One region of the Brassicibacter mesophilus genome, then DNA from elsewhere that is predicted to be linked to it. Evidence: riboswitches for the same ligand, from Rfam matches in the RefSeq annotation. Region 1 holds a riboswitch; each other region holds the start of a gene.
What was found. A riboswitch is a leader RNA that binds a small molecule or an ion and turns the genes downstream of it on or off. The one in region 1 is predicted to bind S-adenosylmethionine.

Region 1 (3,287 bases):
GAATAGCTAAATCCCCAAGTCCACCTCCTCCAATAGCTCCTGCCATTGCAGAATAACCAATTAGATTAATTATTGTAAGTGTTATGCCTAAAACTAGAGAAGGCATTGCTTCAGGAATGAGCACCTTGAAAATAACTTGAAAAGTAGAGGCGCCCATAGCTGATACAGCTTCAACTATTCCTTTATCTACTTCTTTTAAAGAACTTTCAATAATTCTTGCAACAAAAGGTGCCGCAGCAATTGCTAAAGGTACAATAGTTGCTGTTGTTCCTATAGTAGTTCCAACAATTATTCTAGAAACTGGAAAGACTAGAATCATAAGTATGATAAATGGAAAGGACCTGCTTATGTTCACAACAGTGCTCAAAACAGAATTCAATAGTTGTTTTTCCCAAATACCATCTTTTTCGGTTATTACTAAGAGTACTCCAAGTGGAAAGCCTAGAAGTAATGCAAATACAGTCGATACAGAAACCATATATATTGTTTCCCATATAGATGGGATAAGTAGAGAAAACATATTATCCATTCCAAATCACCTCTAATCCTATATTTTCATCAATTAACCATTGAGAAGCTCGCTCTATTTCGTCTGTTGACCCTGTAAATTGTATAATTAGATTTCCTACACTTGTTGACTGAAGTTCATTTATATCACCAGAGAGAATATTGATATCAATATCGAATTTTCTTATTAATGATGATATAACAGGTTTTTTAGCTGACTCACCTAAGTAACTTAATCGCACTACCTTAGAATTAGAGATTTTAGGAAATATAATTTCTTCTTGAGAACTGTGCTTAATATGAGATACAAAAGTTTTAGCCGTTTCTGTTTTTGGTTTTGCAAATATTTCTTCTACAGTATTTAGTTCGATTATTTCTCCACCTTCAATTATTGCAACTCTATTACATATCTCACGTATTACTTCCATTTGATGCGTTATGAGTACAATTGTTAACCCATACTTGTTTTGAATTTCTTTTAATAAATTTAGAATTGATTTTGTTGTTTGAGGGTCAAGCGCTGATGTAGCTTCATCACATAGCAGAACCTTTGGGTTATTAGCTAGTGCACGAGCAATAGCAACTCTTTGCTTTTGTCCTCCACTTAACTGAGATGGATAAGAATCTTTTTTATCTGTCAAGCCAACTACGGAAAGTAATTGTTCGACTCTTCTGTTAATCTGGCTCTTATCATATCCAATTATTTCGAGAGGGAATGACACATTTTCAAATACAGTTCTTGAGCTAAGAAGATTAAAATGTTGAAATATCATCCCTATGGTTTTTCGTATTTCCATAAGTTCTTTTTTCTTGAGCTTTGTTATATCAGTTCCATCAATAGTGATATTTCCACTAGTTGGATTTTCTAATCTGTTTAATGTTCTTATAAGTGTAGATTTTCCAGCTCCACTTAGGCCTATTATGCCAAAAATCTCTCCCTTGTTTATCTCAAGGTTAATGTTTTTTAATGCATTTACACTGTTATTCTTGCTTTCATATGTTTTATATAAATTGGTTATTTTTATCAACTACTTCACTCCTTTATTGAATTATCGCAATAAAACGAACAAGCCAAACTAAGCTGCAAATAGAAAAATAGTCTATTTTAAAAAATATAGCTAATGTAATTTAATGCAAATAAAAAAACCTCCTTCGAATGAAAGAGGTTATATGACGATAAAAGCCAGCCTCTCTCATCTTTCAGCATATAATGCTGCAGGAATTAGCACCTTGTGTTTTGAACACCGGTTGCTGGGTTTCATCGGGCCAGTCCCTCCACCTCTCTAGATAAGAGCGTTTTATTTTGTTTATTAATCTATTATATTATTCTATTTTAAATTCATGACACCATATTGTCAATACCTATTTTAAAATTTTATTGATATATTTAAAATAGAGTTTGTTAATATAATCATTTAAAGTAAAATATGGAACGATATGTTTACTGGAGATAAACCAGGGTAAACAAATATATAAAAATGAATATAAGCTTAAAATAAATAAGTAGGAAAAAAGCATTTGCATATTCTTTTCTTTCAGGATTATCTGAACCTATTGGTGCCTTATTAAGATATTTTCTTTTAATGAAGTTTTTCAATGAGACAATATTTGGGCTAATCTTTGCAGTATTCACGCTCTTGCGCAGGTAATTAATAGAATTTGTGATGACTATTAATAGGAGATCCTATAGAGGATTAATATTAGTAGTTGTCCCATTTTTAAAATATTATATACAATGGTCATGAATAATGATAGAAATGTGAAGAGAAAGGACAAAAAATTATCTATAATATTAATATATTGACTTTACAAATTTCTATATTTCCTATTGACTTATATATTGATAGTGTTATAATGTGATTGGAAACATATCCAACTATTGGATGTTTATTTAAGAATATAAGATAATAATATTTTAAAATAGTGTACTGATTTAGGGAAAGGGGTGCAAAGCCCCTGCTGTAGTCGCAGCTGTAACCGGTTATGAAGACTAAAGTAAGCCACTGCAAGTTGAATTGTGGGAAGGTTTAGTTCTGAAGATGACCCGGAAGCCAGAAGACCTGTCATTACGCTCTTCTTAGAGTCTCCGACTTAGAGTAAGGGAAGATATAGGTGTATTTTTATAAGTTAGACAGACTAAAATTAGACTGAATTTTGTTTAGTTTTATTCAGTTATGTCTAATTATTTACCTGTGTTTATAAACCCTATCCTATGTGGACAGGGTTTTTTGTTTTGCAATACTATTTTTAAACAGTTTAGAAAAGGAGATGATTCATGCTTTATATTTAATTATGAGTAAGAAATATTTTAATTACTGAGGAGGGGTAGTGTGTATAAAAAGATAATAAGTTTAGTATTAGCACTTTCGATGGCACTTAGTTTAATACCAGTATCTACATTCAGCTCATACGCTGATAGTAATTATGCATATGAAGCTGGCGCTACTGTTACTGAAGATGTATATGGAACAGAGAGAAAAGTAGATACAGCTTTAGATGAATTAAGAGGTTTTTATAAAGATTATCAAATAGATTATATACCAGCTATGGCGTATAATCATTCTAGCGATAATTTAGATAATGACATAAAAATCATTAAAAAAAACTTAAGAACATATAATTCAACAAAAAATGTATATAACTGTTACAAGGGCATAATGGAAGCTATTGCCTGTGACAAAGACCCTAGGAGCTTTCAATGCAATGGTGAGGAGCTAAATTATGTTGATACTCTTATAGAAAAGCAGGATCCTAACACGGGAGAATTTAATAGTGACATA
Region 2 (3,287 bases), on a different contig from region 1:
TACTCCACTAGAAATGTTTTCTGATGATTTATCCTCGTATATTAAAAAAGGTTTATCAGCAAAGGCCGGAACAAAGCTTGAAAAAACAATTGCAGCAGAAGAAACCCCTACCACCATATTTCTGATAAATCTGTTCATCTTATGCACCTCACATTTGATTATATTTTTATTTTTCATATGTCTTTATGAATTTTTATATTTAGGTTTAACACGTTAGACGACAAAATGTGTTAATAAGTTCCCCTTCATCTGTAATTATATATCATTTATGGAGATTTTAGATTATATTTTGATTACAAATGGATTACATTTATGTAATGTGGAAGTAAATGCAAGTAGAGACAATTTTTAATTGATTTATGAAGAAAGGGAAAAATAGAAAAAAGCTGAGATTTTCATCTCAGCTTTTTCTGATGGTCGGGGTGGAGGGACTCGAACCCCCGGCCCCATGGTCCCAAACCACGTGCGCTACCAAACTGCGCTACACCCCGTTAATATGTTACCTATATAGTATAAAAGATTTGTATTGTATTTGCAATGCTCCATATGAGTTTGTTTTCTCAGAAATTCATTGGTTTCATTTAATAATTTATGAAATTCTCATTTTATCTTTCTAATACTTAAAATTTTACGTAAACCTATGTTATCAAATACTCTAAACTGCCCAATATATGACATAGAGGGCATAGAGTTCCAAAAATGACTTCTAAATATTGTAAAGTAAATATATAATAATATAGATGACAGAATATATCAGATATTTTGGGGGATTATATGGAGGATATTTTAGCAATCATTAGAGAGGAGCTCTTAGTAATGATGCTTGCAGCCACACCTATATCTGAGCTTAGAGGAGCCATACCTGTAGGCATTTCCTTAGGGCTTAGTCCGCTACATAGTGCTATAATAAGTGTAATAGGGAACAGCATACCAGTTCCTTTTTTGTTATTGCTTTTAAAGCCTATATTTAATAATTTGGGAAGTACAAAGGGTTTTGGAGGACTTATAAACTGGCTTAAAAGAAGAACATTGAAAAGGAGCAAAAACATAAAAAAATACAGTGTTTTTGGATTATACCTTTTAGTAGCCATACCTCTGCCAACTACGGGAGCTTGGACTGGGTGTCTAGCTGCAACACTTTTTAATATAAGATTTAGACATGCGTTTATTGCAATAATATTAGGTATTATGACATCAGGTATTATTGTACTTACTCTTAGTCATCAAGTCACGTCAATATTATAAAACGTTAATGTTAAAAAATTACTATTGACTAGTATATGTAGTTATGATAGAATACGTTCAGTGAAAAAATTAAATTAAAAATCTTGATGCCTTATCAAGAGCGGCTGAGGGAATAGGCCCTGTGAAGCCCGGCAACCGGTAACTGACTACAGTTATGAGGTGCTAAGTCCTACAGAATTATTGTTCTGGAAGATGAGGTTAAGTATGAAATCACGCCTCTTTCTTGTGGAAGAGGTTTTTTGTTTTGCCGAAAATCAAATTGAAAGCTTGGAATTGAAATATATTGCTATGCTTCTGTAAATAATATGTTATGTTATGACTAATAAATGTTGAGGTGTGTTTTTAGATTCATGCTTGGATATATAGCGCGGGTTTTCAATTTGAATTAATGGGTAAGTTTTAAGTATATTACATTGGAGGAGGATAATTAAAATGAAAAAGTGGTTATTTACTTCAGAATCGGTAACAGAAGGACATCCAGATAAAATATGTGATCAGATTTCAGATGCTATTCTTGATGCGTTTTTAGAAACTGATCCTGAGGCTAGGGTGGCTTGTGAAACATCTGTGACTACAGGATTAGTTTTAGTAGCAGGTGAGATTTCTCTAAGAGAAGGGTATGTAGACATTCCTAAGGTTGTAAGAAAGACTATAGAGGATATTGGGTATACTAGAGCGAAATACGGCTTTGATGGTGATACATGTGCGGTACTTACTGCTATTGATGAGCAGTCACCTGATATAGCTATGGGCGTAAACAGAGCATTAGAGCATAAGTCCGGAGCAGAAGATGATCTGGATTTAATCGGAGCAGGAGATCAAGGGATAATGTTTGGTTTCGCATGTAATGAAACGCCAGAGCTTATGCCACTGCCTATATCGTTATCTCATAAGCTTTCTAGAAGACTAAGTGAAGTAAGAAAAAATGGAACTCTTGATTATTTAAGACCGGATGGAAAGACACAAGTAACTGTTGAGTATCATGATAACAAACCTGTTAGAGTTAGCGCAGTCGTTATATCAACTCAACACAGTCCAGAAGTAGATTTAAAAACTATTGCTAGAGATTTAAGAGATCATGTTATTAATAAAATAGTACCTAGAGAATTACTAGATGAAGATACAAAGTACTATATCAATCCAACTGGAAGATTTGTTGTTGGTGGACCTCAAGGAGATGCTGGTCTTACAGGAAGAAAAATAATAGTAGATACTTATGGTGGCTATGCTCGTCATGGTGGTGGAGCATTCTCAGGAAAAGATCCTACAAAGGTAGACAGATCAGCAGCTTATGCGGCAAGATATGTTGCTAAGAATGTTGTAGCAGCAGGATTAGCAGATAAATGTGAAGTTCAGCTTGCTTATGCAATAGGAGTAGCACATCCTGTTTCAGTGCTAGTTGATACTTTTGGAACAAACAAAATCGAAGAAAGTAAGATTGAAGAATTAATTCAAAAATACTTTGATTTAAGGCCAGCAGCTATCATAAGAGACTTAAACCTTAGAAGACCTATATACAAGCAAGTAGCTGCATACGGACATTTTGGAAGAACAGACCTTGACCTTCCTTGGGAAAAAACTGATAAAGCTGAAATTCTTAAAAAAGAAGGACTAGGAAAGTAGGAAACATAAACTGTAACTATTCATAATATAATATATAACCTTATTAAAAAGGATGAATGCTATGATGGTATGGATTTTTACAGTTTTCGTTTATGTATTTTTTATCTATGGTGTGATCGAGTTCATAAAAAACGTGTTTATAGATATCTCAAACAGGAGAAATACAAGTATTGATCACAAGATTGAAGTAATGGTAAATAACGCAGAGGAACTGGAATATATTCTAAATTCACTTAAAAAGAACTTTAATCACATAGTATTGATTTTGGAACAACAGGATACAGACATACTGAGGATAATTAACAGTATAAGAGATAATATACAAATTGAATACAGGGTATTACAAAGTTTAGGAGAAGCTGAGAAGTCATATGAAGACTTTTAGCTTCTCTTATTTTTTACTCTTTAATCAATAAGGC
Region 3 (3,287 bases), on a different contig from region 1:
GTAGTTTTAGTATAGACTTTGTTGTTTGTGGGTCTAAAGCAGATGTAGCTTCATCACATAAAAGAACCTTTGGATCATTGGCTAGTGCCCTAGCTATTGCGACTCTCTGCTTCTGACCCCCACTAAGCTGAGAAGGGTATGCATGTGCTTTATCATTTAAGCCAACTAATTCAAGAAGTTCATACACTTTGTTTTGTATCTGATTACTATTTAATCCACTTCCTTTTAAAGGATAGGCAATGTTTTGAAATACACTGCGTGCCTTCATTAGATTGAAATGTTGGAATATCATGCCGATTTTTTTCCTGCTTTGCCTTAGCTGCTTTGGTGAAAAACTAGTTAGCTCTTTTCCATCAACAATAACCTTTCCTGACGTAGGTCTTTCTAGCAAGTTAATGCATCTAATCAATGTACTTTTACCAGCTCCACTGTATCCAATAACCCCAAATATTTCTCCCTTAGAAATGTTAAGATTTACTTTCTTCAATGCTTCTACAGCTTGATTCTTAGTAAAATAAGTCTTGTTGACATCATTAAGCAGAATCAATACAATCACTCTCCTCGTAAGAATAATTTCAAAATTATTAACAGAAAAACAGCAATAAAAAAAGCCCTATGGAAAGGACATATTATTCTACTATACCTTCCCATCTCTCAGAACTGTGTTCTGCTGGATTTAGCACCTGGCATTAATGCAAACGCTGGTTGCTGAGACTTCATTGGGCCAGTCCCTCGGTCTCTCTTGATAGGTTATCTCTTATTATTTTTTTACTTCATTTAATTCTTAACGTTTTACTGATTTAAACTCTTGTTTAATCTGATTAAGAAGCTCTGTATCTATAATCAAATCTAACCCTGTTAATGCTAGTGCTTTTGCCCCTAATAACAGTGCATTGTCGGCTTCTGCTGTAATAGCAGCATTACGGAAAGCAACAGTATGACCTACTAAGTTTTTATTACCTATTTTTATTGTAGGATGAATAGTAGGTACAACTTGGCTGATGTTTCCCGTATCAGTTGATCCAATACCTTTTTTACTACAAGCATCAAATTTTTCCCCAAGGTTTTCTAGGTTATTTTTGAAAACTTCATCAAGCCTTTTATTTATAAGAAGATTATCTACAGGGTTCTGAAATGCTATAATATTTAATTTGGATCCAGTAGCCATCGCAGCACCTTCTGCGATTGCCTTAACTTTTTTAGTTACTTCATCAAGTTTTGATTTTGTTTCTGCTCTTATAAAGAATCTTGCTTTTGCATAATCTGGTATAATATTGGGAGCATCTCCACCATGTGTAATAATTCCATGTATTCTTACATCATCAGCAACATGTTGTCTAAGAGCATTGATCCCATTAAATAAAAGTATTACAGAATCTAGAGCATTGATTCCTTCCTCAGGAGCTGCAGAAGCATGCGCAGATTTGCCTATAAATTCAAAATCTAAAGGATCTACAGCAAGGCTATTTCCTGTAATAGTAGTCCTGTTAGAAGGATGAAGCATCATACATGCATCAATTTCTTCTAATAAATTCTCTCTCACAAAGCTTCCTTTAGCACTTCCATTTGGCCCGCCTTCTTCTGCTGGTGTTCCAAAAACAACCACTTCTCCACCTATTTCATCTATAATACTTCCTAATGCAATGGCTGCTGCTACACTAGTTGCTCCAATAATATTGTGTCCACACGCGTGTCCTAAACTAGGTAGTGCATCATATTCTGCTAAAAAGCCTATCACAGACCCTGAAGAACTGGCAGCCCTTTTACGGCCAATAAATCCTGTTGGGTGTCCAGCGACACCTACTGAGACATTAAATCCGTGATTTGCTAGCGTATCTGACAGTAGTTTACTGGCAAAAAACTCTTCATTTCCAATCTCCGGTCTGTTATGAATCTGATGACTAATAGATATATATTTTTCTCTGCCCGATTCAATACTTGAAATAATATGCTTCTTAAAAAATTCAACCTCCTTTGTGCTAAATCTCAATCATATCACTCTCCTTTAACTTTAATAAAATTGAACAATTATAAAAAAGGCTTCTAAAGAAACATTATAATGTTGCCTTTTTTGAAACTCATATACGGAAAGTTCTTGTTATTAAAAATATAAAAGTAGAACTTTCCTATTCGTTATAAAACAAAAAACCCCTTCTTATATACAATAAGAAGAGGCTATACATTCAGTCAAAGAAAGCATCCACACTCTTCTTATCTTTCAAGCTAATCGCTTGCTGGAATTGGCACAGTATTCTCAAAAATTGAGAATCCGCTGCCGAGGTTTCAAAGGGCCAGTCCCTCCACCTCTCTTGATAAGAAGTTTTTCGTATTCAATTACTTGAAACTAATTATAAGGGTTTCTTAGTTTATTGTCAATATAATTTTTCATCATAAATACAAAATCCATTCTATATTGATGAAATGTTTCACATCTCCAATTATCCGAAATTTTTTCAAAACTAGCGCTTAGTCATATATCCTATATACTGTAAATTACTCTAAAATATCACTAATAGCCCAACTGCCATCACTACCATTCCACCTATTAACCCAAATATTGACAGATGATGTTCACCATATTCTCTGGCAGCTGGAAGTAACTCATCAAGTGATATAAATACCATAATTCCAGCAACTGCTGCAAATGAAATTCCAAATACTACATCATTCATAAATGGCCTTAAAATAAGATATCCAATTAATGCACCAAGAGGCTCAGATAGTCCAGATAATAACGACATAATAAATGCCTTTTTCCTACTTCCTGTAGCACAATATACTGGTATTGATACTGCTATCCCCTCAGGAATATTGTGTATTGCTATTGCTAGAGCAATTGCAATTCCTAAAGATGGTTGATTAACACCTGAAATAAAAGCAGCTATTCCCTCCGGGAAGTTATGTATCGTTATTGCTAAAGCCGTTAAAGTTCCTGTTTTTAATAGTTTTTTTGAATTGTGATTTATATCGCAGCTATTAGTTTCCTCTATTTTGTGCTGTTCATGTGGATTTTCGGGATTTGGAACAAATCTATCAATTAGCGCTATTACCATCATGCCTAAGAAAAATGAAGCCGCAGTTGCCCATTCTCCACTTTTAACACCTAAACTATTGATAAGATGTTGTCTTGCTTCATTAAAAATCTCTACAAAAGATACATATATCATAACTCCTGCCGAAAATCCCAAAGCAATTGACATTAGCTTAGCATTAGTTTTTCTAAAAAGTAGTACAAATAATCCTCCTATACCTGTTGATAGCCCTGCAAAAAGTGTAAGAAGAAACGG

Region 2: it holds a riboswitch for S-adenosylmethionine, as region 1 does, so the genes downstream of both, metK (methionine adenosyltransferase) here and HNR33_RS19735 (methionine ABC transporter ATP-binding protein) in region 1, are expected to answer to the same signal.
Region 3: it holds a riboswitch for S-adenosylmethionine, as region 1 does, so the genes downstream of both, HNR33_RS08030 (M20 family metallopeptidase) here and HNR33_RS19735 (methionine ABC transporter ATP-binding protein) in region 1, are expected to answer to the same signal.

What each region holds. Positions count from the first base shown of each region.
Region 1 covers NZ_JBNPXI010000027.1:12,401-15,687, forward strand. Annotated here, with positions in the region: gene HNR33_RS19730 (methionine ABC transporter permease) at 1-529, opposite strand, end outside; gene HNR33_RS19735 (methionine ABC transporter ATP-binding protein) at 522-1,535, opposite strand; SAM riboswitch class I at 1,698-1,801, opposite strand; cobalamin riboswitch at 2,420-2,589, shown strand; gene HNR33_RS19740 (Ig-like domain-containing protein) at 2,838-3,287, shown strand, end outside.
Region 2 covers NZ_JBNPXI010000004.1:194,974-198,260, forward strand. Annotated here, with positions in the region: gene HNR33_RS07545 (phosphodiester glycosidase family protein) at 1-138, opposite strand, end outside; tRNA gene HNR33_RS07550 (tRNA-Pro) at 415-491, opposite strand; gene HNR33_RS07555 (COG2426 family protein) at 775-1,245, shown strand; SAM riboswitch class I at 1,334-1,444, shown strand; gene metK (methionine adenosyltransferase) at 1,678-2,868, shown strand; gene HNR33_RS07565 (hypothetical protein) at 2,930-3,253, shown strand.
Region 3 covers NZ_JBNPXI010000005.1:100,650-103,936, reverse strand. Annotated here, with positions in the region: gene HNR33_RS08035 (methionine ABC transporter ATP-binding protein) at 1-547, opposite strand, end outside; SAM riboswitch class I at 645-752, opposite strand; gene HNR33_RS08030 (M20 family metallopeptidase) at 785-1,990, opposite strand; SAM riboswitch class I at 2,209-2,319, opposite strand; gene zupT (zinc transporter ZupT) at 2,499-3,287, opposite strand, start outside.